One region of the Psychrobacillus sp. 05T411 genome, then DNA from elsewhere that is predicted to be linked to it. Evidence: riboswitches for the same ligand, from Rfam matches in the RefSeq annotation. Region 1 holds a riboswitch; each other region holds the start of a gene.
The links. Region 1 has a riboswitch for thiamine pyrophosphate ahead of thiT (energy-coupled thiamine transporter ThiT). Riboswitches for the same ligand answer to the same signal wherever they lie in the genome.
Positions count from the first base shown of each region.

Region 1 (4,313 bases):
CCAACTTGTGTGGAGGGAGCTCGTGGATTATCTCACGAAGATTTAGAACGACTTGGACTTAATACATCGATTGTCCATGAAGATTTTATGATTGGCAGCGCAGATATGGATATTATGGGTGAACTAGAAGATGGTACAATGGAGCCTATTTTCCGGAAAGGTACATGGGCATTTTAAGGAGTTGAACATTGCATGAAGAAATGGTTTATAATAATCGTTTTTTTACTGCTTCCTTTTTCGGCTTTACCGGTTGAAGCAAAGGGTTCGGAAGTGTATATTGCGATCGGTGACTCCTTAGCTGCGGGACAAACCCCAAACCGTGCGATTGATGCTGGTTATGCAGATTTAATAGCTGAAGAATTGAAACGTTCGCGTCAGCTTGCGTTTTATTCGAAAGAACTGGCTTTTCCTGGGTTCACTACTGCTGATGTATTATCCACGGTGCAGTCGGAAGAAGCAAAAGCACTACTAAAAAATGCGACGCTTGTTACAATTTCTGCAGGTGCAAATGATTTACTAAGACTTGTTCAAGCAAACCCATCGGACGGCTCGCTTTCGTATCAACAAATTCCGGCTGATTTTGCATTAAATAGTGTAAGGAAAAATATCACCGAAATTATAAACGAAGTGAAAGAAGCTGCTCCGAAAGCTAAAATTTATGTAATGGGATATTATTTTGCTTATCCACATGCACATGAATCGCAAAAACAAGGTGTTCAAAGAGAATTGGATACATTAAATGCCATATTAAAAATGCAAGCAGAAAGTAATGGTGCGAAATTTATATCAGTAGAAGAAGCATTTGCACCTAAAGCAAAAGAACTTATTCCGAATCCGGCAGATGTGCATCCTTCGATGGAAGGATATCGTCTAATGGCAAACGCGTTCTTCGTACATTATAATAAAAATTTACAAGTACGACCAAACGAGTTGCCAAATCCGAATCCTCTATCATTTGAAGAAATTATAAACAGCCAAAAAGAAACCGTAACATCACCAGTTTCCAGAATAGAAGGCTTCGATAATTATCTATCATTAACAGCATTAAAACCATACATTTAAAAAGCTGTCTCCATTTACAGGAGACAGCTTTTGATCATTTCGTCGTTTTTTTAGCTTGTATTGCTTTTTTTACAATTGGAATGACGATTGGAGCCAATTTAATTGCAGTTTTTACGATCGCTTTTACTTTCATCATGATCTCTCCCATGCTGTTCTCTATGCTGTTTATATTCCCGTTATGAGTGTACCATAAACATTATCTCAACACGCGAATACCCTGTATAATGTTCCATATTAAAACAATAATATAAACAATTGCATATAAAAGAATAAATATTAAGGGACCAGATGCCGCCCAAAAAGAAGGCTGTTCGAAGGTCATGCTCATCGAATACGAGGTTGGAACTACAGTTGCAAAAATGATAATAAATAAAATAATCATTAAAATGACTGGTATAATATGCGAGATTAATGACTTTTTTGCATGATGCTTCACTTCTTTGTCTTGCGAAACAAAAAAGACAATAATCGGAACAATAAAAGGTGCAAATAATACGCTAAAATAGGATAGAGCACTTAACATTTTACTATTATGCACGTATTGTATCTCCTTTCCATTTTAGAAACTACGGTTCATTCCAAAGCAAATGATACTAAAATTTCTTTAAATTGCTTTACAGACGAGATAGTAACATATTCTTTTTCTCCATGCCAATCAGCACCGCTCGGTCCAAACTCAATGGCACCAGCCCCTTTTTCCGCATAGAAACGAGTGTCGGCAGATCCATGTTGGCCAAATAAATTAGTTGGCAGCTTCCTTATACCAGTCGTTATTTGTTGCAGTCTTTTTACATATTCATTATTTTCTTCTGTCGTTACTGCCGGAGCAGTGGAATGGATGATTACTTCGCTAGTTGGAAAGAGACTGCTAGCTGTATCCTTTATTTCCTTTATAATACTTCCTGCATGTTGTCCCGGAACAAAGCGAATATCGTAAGACATAATACATTCGTCTGGTACAACATTGAATCTTTCACCTGCATGTATTTTTGCCAAGTTTAAAGAAGGATAATCATAAAATGCATTACTTGCCGTTAAAAAAGAGAGTTTACGTATTTCCTGATCGAATAAGAAAGCGTGCTCTATTGCATTGATTCCTTCCCATGGACGACTTCCATGGCTGGATTTCCCTTTTAGTATGACATCTAATTGAATAATTCCTTTTGCTTGCAGTCCTATATGTAAATGGGTTGGCTCACCGCAAATGACGAAATCTCCGTGAAATCCTTGATCGACTAGGAATTTAGATGTATCTCCGAACGTTTCTTCATCTGTCACAATATGTAATTGTATTGTTTTCGTGAGTTTTTGGGGAACTAATGAAAGCTCATAAAATGCTTGCATCATAGCAGCAACCCCCGCTTTCATATCGGCAGAACCTCTTCCAAATAACTGGTCACCTTCCATAAAGGGTATGAATTGTTCAGGATTACCTGGTACCACATCCACATGCCCATTCCAAATAATACATTCGTCCCCACTACCCATTTCTGCAACTAGCATAAGTTTAGCATCATGTTCATACACTGTCGGAGTAATGTCACGTTGTTCTAACCAAGATTTACAAAATAGCAGGGCTTTGTTTGCACCTTCTAAATCATCACTTTTTATGCGGATTAAATCTTTTAATAACTCTATCATTCGAATAACCCTCCGTTATCTATTATTTCTATAAGTATACCAATGAAATAAGAGGGGTTGCATTCCTAATTTTATTGGGCTACAATGAATTCGAACTAAATAATTCATAACCACAAGGGGCGTCGCTTATGCGGCTGAGATCGTACCCTTCGAACCTGTAAGTTCAAACTTGCGTAGGGATGTGGATGGAAACTGACAATCGCGCGATGTCTGGGTCTATCCCGGGTGTCGTTTTTTTTGTGGGCAAAAAAAGGGGATTACAATGAGAAATCAACGTGTATTATTATTAGTGGAAATTGCTATTTTTGCAGCTTTAGGATACGTATTAGACTTAATTGGGTTTGGTATGCCGCAAGGTGGATCAGTTACCTTCGTACTTGTACCGATCATTTTAATTGCTTTCAGGCGTGGAGTTGTGGCGGGGCTAATTACTGGATTTTTAATTGGTTTATTGCAAGTAGTAACTGGCCGTTTTTACCCGGCACCGCTTTCTTTTGAAATTGTCGTTTTACAAGTAGCAATCGATTATTTTATCGCATTTATGGTGGCAGGATTTGCCGGTTTCTTTAGACCTTCATTTATGAAAGCATTAGAAAACAAAGATACGAAGAAAATGATTATAGCTGTTATTGCTGGTACATTTGTTGCAGCATTTCTCCGTTATTTAGCACATGTAACGTCTGGTTTTCTATTTTTTAGCGAATTTGCCGGAGATCAAAACCCTATTTTATATTCAATCATTTATAATTCTACTTATATGATTCCAGTATTTTTAGTTGCGGTATTTATTTGCACAATTCTGTTCGTAAAAGCACCACGTCTTTTACTGCCGAATAGACTATAAATATGATATGATTATCGTACAGTTAATGAAGAAGGGATCTTATATAGATGATTGTACAAACAAATGAAGAGTTAGAAGCGTTAAAAAAAATCGGCCGAATTGTGGCAGAAGTACGCGATGCGATGCAGGCTGCAACCAAACCAGGTATCACAACAAAAGAGCTAGATGAAATTGCAGGCAAAATGTTCACAGAAACTGGGGCAATTTCAGGACCAAAAGGGGAATACGATTTCCCAGGATATACTTGTATTAGTGTAAATGAAGAAGTTGCCCATGGTATTCCAGGTTCACGTGTCATAAAAGAAGGTGACATGGTCAATATTGACGTGTCAGGTTCTTATGAAGGGTACTTTGCGGATACAGGTATCTCTTTTGTAGTTGGAGACGGCTACCCAGAAAAAGAAAAACTATGTACTGTAGCAGAAAGTGCCTTCAACCGTGCGATGTTAAAAGTGAAGACAGGTGCTCGCTTAAACCAAATCGGTAAAGCAGTGGCAAGAGAAGCAAAAGACAATGATTTACACGTTATTATGAACTTAACAGGTCATGGTATTGGGAAATCACTGCATGAAGCACCACAACATGTATTAAATTATTACGATGCATGGGACCCAACGATTTTAAAAGAAGGTATGGTACTTGCGGTAGAGCCATTTATCTCCGAAAAAGCAGAACATATTGTAGAGTCTGGGGACGGATGGACATTCGTCACACCTGACAAATCATTGGTAGCTCAAATCGAACATACAATTGTTGTAACAAAAGA
Region 1 is NZ_JBFTLO010000016.1:48,521-52,833, forward strand. Features, by position in the region: gene AC1DFT_RS13670 (aminopeptidase) at 1-177, shown strand, start outside; gene AC1DFT_RS13675 (SGNH/GDSL hydrolase family protein) at 193-1,062, shown strand; gene AC1DFT_RS13680 (magnetosome magnetite crystal formation protein family) at 1,259-1,585, opposite strand; gene AC1DFT_RS13685 (M20 family metallopeptidase) at 1,636-2,703, opposite strand; TPP riboswitch at 2,809-2,900, shown strand; gene thiT (energy-coupled thiamine transporter ThiT) at 2,966-3,547, shown strand; gene map (type I methionyl aminopeptidase) at 3,595-4,313, shown strand, end outside.

Region 2 (4,313 bases), on a different contig from region 1:
TTTCTTCTACTTCCTCTACACTTGTTGCCATCACAGGCGAAGCCCCAATTGCAAGTGTTACATTCGCACAATCATTGATCGTTACTGCATTTGTTATATGGTGAACAAGTGGGTTTCGACTGCGGACAAGTGAAAAAAGGTCGCCTACTACTTTTTTATTCATTTAGTATTCTCCTATCTATTTCATTCCTATTTTTGAACTCTCGTATAAATCATAAAAATGATGTGTAGGCCCATGTCCCGAACCTAAAGGCAAACTATGTGTAATCGCAGTCGTTATATACTGTTTTGCTAATGTCACTGCTTCTAGTAAAATAGAACCTTTTGCCAGATTTGCTGCAATTGCAGATGATAATGTGCAACCTGTGCCATGAGTATTTTTCGTATCAACTCGTTTAGCTTTTAACCAATGGAAGTCCTCTCCATTGTAGAAAAGATCATTTGGAGGTCCCATTAAATGTCCTCCTTTTATCAATACAGATTCGACACCCATCTTCATTATTTGCTCACAAGCTTTATACATCTCTTCTTCCATTTGCAACGTTCTTCCTATCAACACTTCCGCCTCTGGAATATTTGGTGTGATAATAGAAGAAAGAGGAAGTATTTCTTTCTTTAAAGCCTCTACTGCAGATTGCTCTAAAAGATAATGACCGCCTTTTGAAACCATGACGGGATCAACGACGATATATTTTGGTTTATATTTTTTTAACGCTTCCGCTACTACATGAACTGTTTCAACATTTCCAAGCATCCCAATTTTCACGGCATCTACTCGAATATCGTCAAATACTGCTTCTAGCTGATCTTCAATAATATTCAAATCAATTTGTTGAACAGAACGTACCTCCTTTGTATTTTGTGCTGTGACCGCCGTAATTACGGACATTCCGAATGCACCGTTTGCAGAGATTGCTTTAATATCTGCTTGGATACCTGCTCCTCCACCTGAGTCAGATCCTGCTATTGTAAGCACTGTTTTCATCTAATAGTCCTCCGATCACTTTGTTTTTCATCATTACTTTTAACAAGCCAAATGCTAGCAATGCTCCCGTAAACGAACTAAACATAAAAGCTGGCACAAACCCAAATACCGTTAGCTCTTTTCCAAATAAGAGAACTCCAATTGGATAAGTTGCAATGGCACCGAGAATACCAGTACCAATCACTTCTCCTACAAATGCAAATCCAACCTTCTTCGTTTTCATATAAAAGATACTAGCTAAAAGCGCTCCAATAACACTTCCTGGATAAGCAAAAATAGATCCTGTCCCAAACAGATTTCGTAAAGTAGAAACGATTAATGCCCCACCTACTGCATACCAAGGACCTAATAAAACAGCTAACAGGACATTTGCGAAATGTTGAATTGGGAAAATCTTTGCAAAACCAACTGGTATAAAAATGAGATGACTAGAAATGGTCGTAATTGCAATAATAAGTGATGTCAATGTTAGCTTTCTTGTTTTATTCATACATTTCACTCCTAAAATCAATTATGCCTCGGCGTAATTGCGTCCAGATTTTGAATTGCGCTTGAGGCCAGCAAGATGTTGGTCACTCAGGCGTCTTTTTGCTGAATCAAGTTAGATTGGCCATTCCTCTAGTTGATCGTTCATTTCCCAAAACAGATATTCGAACTTAGACGTCATTTGGAAGTGTTCTTCGATTCGTGCCAGCTCCCATTCAGGTTTACCTTCTGTTAGCTGATCCATTAGCTGTATTAACCACTTGGCACCTGCTGCAAATTCTTCGGAATCGTATGTTTCAATCCATTTTGCATATTTATTAGTGGATAAGCTATCCCCATATTGTGCGCGTAGTAACTTCCCAATTTCCCAGTAATCCCAAGCACACGGAAGTAAACAGGAAACTAGTTCTACGAGTGAACCGTTTTGAGCAATATTTAACATATAGCGTGTGTATGCCAAATTTGTAGGGGTTGGCTTAGTAGCTTCCAACTCCTCTTTAGAAATTCCAAACTCTGCTGCAAATGCTCGATGTAAATCCATTTCAAAATGAAGCGTATCGTGAAGCGTTTTGGAAAAATTGGTCATCATTTCTAAATTGAGCGATTTTTGAACTCCTACTGCAAAAAGCTTGGAATAATCTAGTAGATAGACATAATCCTGCTTCATATAATGGATAAACTTTTCTTCTGCCAATGTTCCTTTTCCTAACTCCTGTACAAATGGATGTTGATGATTTTTCGCCCAAATTGGTTTTACATTTTCAAATAATCGATCACTGAATTTCTTGGTAGCATTCATACCGCTTACCTCCCAAAATAATAGTTGTTTTATTTTTCACTTGTATTTCAAGCAGGTGGACTAACTGTCGGAAAACTAACTAAATCTGCGAGTAACTGATTTAATTCTTCTTTTCGCTCATCAACTGCTTTATTAATCCGATTTTCTATTTCCTTCTTCATTTCTTTTCCCCTTCCAAGTTATATTTTTGAAAACAAAAAACCGCTCTCCATAAACGGAAAGCGGCTGTTTTCTACATAATTAAACTAAACATACGACAGTAGGGGTCCAGCTGCTTCCCTCCGCTAGTATTAACTAGATCAGGTTCAAAGGGTTTACATCCAAGATGTGTCTCAGCCTAAAATAGGCTCCCCTAGCAGTCATCTATTTAATTATTAATGCATCTAAATGGTAACATAACTATAATTAATTACAAGAATGTTTCGTTAAACAGAATTTTCATTCGGGTATATTAAAAATTTATCAGACCGGGAGTCTGGCACCCATATTGGTCTTTTTCTTCACTTATTATTCCAAAGAAATCTTCAAAACATCATCCAAATATTTTGTAGTACGATATCCATAAATCTCCAACTTCTTAGGAATCATATTTTCACCTTGAAACCGAGCGCTTTCAAGCGTATTGAAATAACGGGGCTGTTCGATTTCTTCATAGGAAAAAGAAGTTTGATACATATCGTATTCGATCCCGTTTTTATCAACAATCACTACTTCTGAATTCATGTCCGTTATACTAGGTACCTCTCCATCCTCCTTTACAAAATTGAATTGCAGCCACTCATATGCTCGATTTTCCACTTCATGATTGCTTACAACAAACTCGGTAGACTGTTCATCTTCCTGCTTGTCTATGGTGATTGTACTTCCTGCATATTCAAAAGTTTGAGGACGTTCCGGGGTAACATCCAATTCAATGGTTCTTTTGTCTTCAAATGTTAATTGGACAGATTTAAGCTGCACGTTAACCTCTTTTGGTTTTTCTCCAAAAAGTGGTTCAAATTGTGTTTGAAATGTATTCCAATTTATGTCTTGCTGTGCATCCACATAAGAGGTACTATATATATCCGCTTTCACTTTTTTATTATTTACTTGCAAATTGTTAAAATCTAGAAAATCTATACGCTTCTCTGGCTGTTCATGATTAATACCGAATTGGATTATCGTCGCCGTTAGGGCAATAGTTAGTTTATCAAATCGAACGGGAATCCCTTCTATTTCTTTAACTTCATTCAATGCATATTCGACAGAAGGCTGTTTTGTTACAGGTATCTCGAAAGTCCATTCTCCTGATTTATTTTCGATGTTGCTGTAACCCAAAAGATTTTGCCGCTCAGTAGAATCACGAATCAATTTATGAAGATTTGTTATGTGGAGTTCAATTGTCCCGTTCTCCGTTTTAAGTGGCAGCAAACTCATCTTTCCTCGATACACATTATTTTCTTCGTTATTTATATCCGATTCTAGATCAGGAGGATAATACTTTGTATAATGGGTTGTATTGTTCATGATTTCATATTCATTTTTTACTAAAACCCCATCACCATAATTCATCATATATTGGCTGTCTTCTACTGTATCTTCAATTTCATAAAAAATTAGTGTCTGAACATCATCAGCAATTACGCTCTTAATCGTAACTTTTACCCCATCGCTTTCAGCTTCTAGGTTTAGCCTTTCACCAAGGCCTTGTTGTAAAAAGGAAATCAATTGCGGATCCTCTTCTGTCCATGAATAGTAGGCCCTGGTAAATGTCCCTGTAAAGTAACCTATACCAATCAATAATACGAATACACTTGCAAAAACAAGTCCTATTCTTTTACGTTTCTTGTTCTTCTGTTGCCTGTGCTTCTCGTTTTCTTTTAGCCTTTGTTTAACATTCTCCATAAAACCAGTTGGTATATGCAAATCTTCTATTCTATCTGTAAGATTTGACAGAGTTGATATGACATCCTGAAAAGTAGCCAACTCCTCCTTACATTGTTGGCACCAGTATATATGTACTTCTAAATCAATTTTTTTCGACCGTTCCATCGTTTGTTCTAA
Region 2 is NZ_JBFTLO010000006.1:80,251-84,563, forward strand. Features, by position in the region: gene thiM (hydroxyethylthiazole kinase) at 1-163, opposite strand, end outside; gene thiD (bifunctional hydroxymethylpyrimidine kinase/phosphomethylpyrimidine kinase) at 179-985, opposite strand; gene thiW (energy coupling factor transporter S component ThiW) at 954-1,475, opposite strand; gene tenA (thiaminase II) at 1,587-2,270, opposite strand; TPP riboswitch at 2,530-2,634, opposite strand; gene AC1DFT_RS06535 (DUF4179 domain-containing protein) at 2,778-4,313, opposite strand, start outside.
Region 2: another riboswitch for thiamine pyrophosphate. It lies ahead of tenA (thiaminase II); the one in region 1 lies ahead of thiT (energy-coupled thiamine transporter ThiT).

Region 3 (4,313 bases), on a different contig from region 1:
TTAACAACTAACGAAGCATCTTCTTGTTTACTACTTTTTCTTTTTACTAAAGCAGAAGTAACTTCGGTTTTATTCAATGAAATCGTTCTTTCAAAAAAATCTCCCCATAAATCCAGTCGATGCTCAATAGCCACTATTGTCATCGTGCGTTTTTGTTGCAATTCATCTAACCACTCTACATATTTTTTAGCCGTAAATGGGTCTAAATGGGAAAGCGGTTCATCTAACAGTAAAACTTCCGGTTCCATAATGAGTGCACATGCAGTAGCAATCCGCTGTTTTTGACCACCGGAAAGTTTTTGGATAACCGAGTGGCGAAACTCAGTTAAATCTGTCAGTGCCAACACTTCAGAAATCTTTTTTTCCATTTCCTCTCGCTTCACATGTAAGTTTTCCAATGTAAATGCAAGTTCTTCTTCAACGGTTTGCATACAAAATTGAGCATCAGGATCTTGGAAAACGGTCGCTACTCGATGATTTATTTCCCCGGGAATAAAAGAAGAGCTGTCTTTGCCAAAAAGCTTTACTGAGCCAGACAAAATACCATCGCAATTATCCGGATACAAACGATTGCACAAATAAAGCAAGGTCGTTTTCCCACATCCGCTAGGACCGGTAATCACAACTCGTTCACCGCGCTGAACGGAAAATGAAAATTCTTCAAGTATCCACTTTTCCTCATCAGGATAACGAAAGCTCACTTTGTCAAAACAAATTACATCATGCACGAGCCTCACCTTTTTTCGAACGTGCTATCGCATATCCTCGGAGGGAACCAGTTGCTAGCAATCCATCTGCTACCGCCTTACCGCCTACTCCAGCAAGTAATGCACCGCTCATTATGCGAATTCCTAGCATTAATGCTACATAGCCGGTGCTATACACAGCGAATCCACCTAAAAAGTATCCGTACACAAAACTAAATACAGAAGAACCAACACCGGCTAACATCAATACCCACAAATCAAATCGTTTATAACGAGTCGCTGCAAACACTGCTTCCGCCCCTAAACCTTGAATAACTCCTGAAAGTATTAAGCGCGGTCCAACTGCATTCCCAAGTAAAACCTCAATGGCAGCAGCAATCGTTTCTGAAACGACTGCAGCACCGGGCTTACGAATAATGTACATACAAATAATGGACACGATAAACCAAATACCGAAAATCCATTCATAGGCAATTGGACCGATAAATCCAGCCCAAATATTGCCGACATGTAAGAACAATAAATACACAATCCCAAACACGACTGCAAATAAAGACATCAATACAATTTCTTTTAGTTTCCAAGATTTCAACATATCATTGACCTCCATGCGAAGGACTATTAATACTCATCGAAACGGTCATGACTAAATGTTTATATTCTTCCGAACGAGCATGTGTAAAAGTCTCTTCGTAAAATGCAAATACATCATGAATATCCCCGTGAATACCGCTTGCATAATGCATGGATTCATTGAAAACCCCACGCTCTTTAGCACGAGCCACTTCTCGGTAAATGACATCCATATAATTCGGATTATTCATCGGATATAGAGCAAATTGAGAAGATACGTACTGCTTTGTCTTATCCGTGTTTGCTACTTCATCCGTTTTATCTAAATACGCATCCCCTGCAGTATCTCCTGGACAGCCGGCAGAAAAAGTCCCCGATAAGGCAACGTGTACGCCTGTTTTAGCCGCATGCAGTGTAAGTGCTTTTGCGACGTTAAACAGATGCACTTGTTTCCCACGAATAACTGTCGACACATCATCTGTATGCATCCAAACATTCGACGTATCCGTTTCTTGAAGTGCTCCTTTAATCACCGAAATAAAATCATTGGTCATCGGATGTAGCGAAAAACGAAATCCGACGATAGGGCTTAAACCACATTGCATAATAAAAAACCTCCCGATAAATTTTCATAAAAAAAGACCACATCCGTGAAGATGCAGCCACTTATCCAATATGAAAAATTCGGAAAGTCACCGCACTTCCTCACGCAGGTATTATCCTGATCGAGTTATAAGGGATCGGAGCAAATGCTCGCATCTCAGCCATAATGGGCACCCCTAGTGCAGAAAACGGTATGTAGTTTTTTTAAATGTGCCCCCAGTATACCCTATGAAAATTTTAATGTAAATGTAGTTGAAAAATTTCATTAACTCGTCCATGCTTAAATCATTAAGATACTTGGAGGTAAAAGCTTTGAAACAAATATTTATTACTCGTAAATTACCAGATGAAATAGTGAATCCATTAAAAGAAAAATTCGATGTGAAAATGTGGCATAGCGAAGAAATTCAAATGACCTACGATGAATTGAAAACCGAAGCAAAAGATGCACATGCTCTTTGGACAATGCTTTCAGATAGAGTAGATCGGGAATTGATGGAAAGTCTTCCTAACTTAAAAGTAGTGAGTAATTTAGCAGTTGGCTACAATAATATTGATGTAGAAGCGGCAAGAGAGCGTGGTATAGTAGTTACAAATACGCCAGGTGTATTAACCGAAACGACGGCGGATCTGACATTTGCATTACTTTTAGCAACTGCTAGACGCGTAACAGAAGCAGAGCGTGATCTTCGTGCTGGTAAGTGGAAATCATGGACGCCTATGGGACTTACTGGTATGGACGCTTTTGGTGCAACGATCGGAATTGTTGGTATGGGGCGCATCGGTGAAGCAGTAGCAAGACGTGCAAAAGGATTCGACATGAAAGTCCTATACCATAATCGCACTCGTAAAATCGAGGCGGAGGAAGAATTCGGTTTTTCGTATGTAGAACTGGATGCACTTCTGCAAGAATCAGATTTTATCGTTTTACTAACTCCTTTAACACCAGAAACAAAAGGATTGATTGGTGAACGTGAGTTAGGATTGATGAAAGAAACTGCTGCAATTATTAACGTAGCACGTGGTGGAATTATTGACGAACCAGCACTATACGAAGCATTAACGACGAATAAAATATGGGCAGCAGGACTGGATGTATTTGAAGTCGAACCAGTGCCAATGGATCATCCATTACTCACTTTACCAAACGTAACAGTGCTACCTCATATCGGAAGCGCAAGTATTCATACTCGTATGGCTATGATGCAGATGAATGCGGAGGCTATTGAAGCCGTGTTGGAGGAAAAAGAACCTGAAAATCGGGTAGTTTAACCTTAATTAATAAATGAAGTTCCAAGTTCGTAATAGAGCTTGGGATTTTTTTTATCTCATGAAATAGATAATAGAAAAATAATTGATCAAGTTAAAGAATGATACACCCCTTATATACCAAGGAATGAGCGTCCTATATTAAATATATTAAAGAAATACATTGACATATTTTCAGAATAAATATAATATTCTTTTATGAAGATATTGTATACAAAGTTAATAATGTATACAATATTTATTGTTTAGAGGATATTGTAGAAATAAAATTGTATACGCTTACAAAATGGGAAGGGGAGAGAATTCATGAACACAGAATTAATCATCAAAGATTTAGTACTAAGAGCAAGGAAAGCACAGAAGATAGCAGAGGAATTTACTCAAGAGCAGGTGGATCAATTAGCAGCAGCAATAGTTTACAAACTTTCTCGTTTGGAAATTGCCACAGAAATAGCTGAGGGATGTTTGCAAGAAACTGACATGGGGACGATAGAAGCAAAAGTTAATAAGTTAGCAAAAAAGATGCCTGCGATCTTTTATCAAATAAAGGATGTTAAAACCGTTGGAATTATTGAAAGAGATCCAGAAATGGGGATTAAAAAAGTTGCTAAACCAATTGGGGTGATTGCAGCTTTAGTACCAAGTACTAATCCAGAAGCGACCCCAGTATTTAAGGGTGTACTAAGTCTGAGAGCTAGAAATGCAATCATTTTTGCTCCACATCCCAAAAGTAAAAATACAACGAAAAAAGTTGTCGATATTATGAGAGAAGTATTAGAGAAAAACGGTGCTCCAATGGATTTGTTTATTTGTATTGAAGAACCCTCAAAGGATATGTCTCAAGAACTAATGAAACAATGTGATCTAACTATGGCTACTGGTAGTGGAGATATGGTAAAAGCAGCCTATAGCTCAGGTAAGCCTGCATATGGTGTCGGAGCTGGAAATGCAGTAGTAATAGTTGATGAAACCGCTGACATGGATGATGCATCAAATAAAATAGCTATTGGTAAAACAGGTGATAATGCCTCGGGTTGCTCAGCAGAAAACTCATTAATTATTCAAGAATCCATTTATTATGATTTTCTAGAAAAACTTAATCATGAGGGCGGTTATCTATTAAATAATGATGAAAAAGAAAAACTAAAAAATGTCATGTGG
Region 3 is NZ_JBFTLO010000009.1:11,048-15,360, reverse strand. Features, by position in the region: gene AC1DFT_RS09330 (ABC transporter ATP-binding protein) at 1-728, opposite strand, end outside; gene AC1DFT_RS09325 (ECF transporter S component) at 721-1,299, opposite strand; gene AC1DFT_RS09320 (YkoF family thiamine/hydroxymethylpyrimidine-binding protein) at 1,304-1,885, opposite strand; TPP riboswitch at 1,966-2,071, opposite strand; gene AC1DFT_RS09315 (2-hydroxyacid dehydrogenase) at 2,196-3,155, shown strand; gene AC1DFT_RS09310 (aldehyde dehydrogenase family protein) at 3,459-4,313, shown strand, end outside.
Region 3: another riboswitch for thiamine pyrophosphate. It lies ahead of AC1DFT_RS09320 (YkoF family thiamine/hydroxymethylpyrimidine-binding protein); the one in region 1 lies ahead of thiT (energy-coupled thiamine transporter ThiT).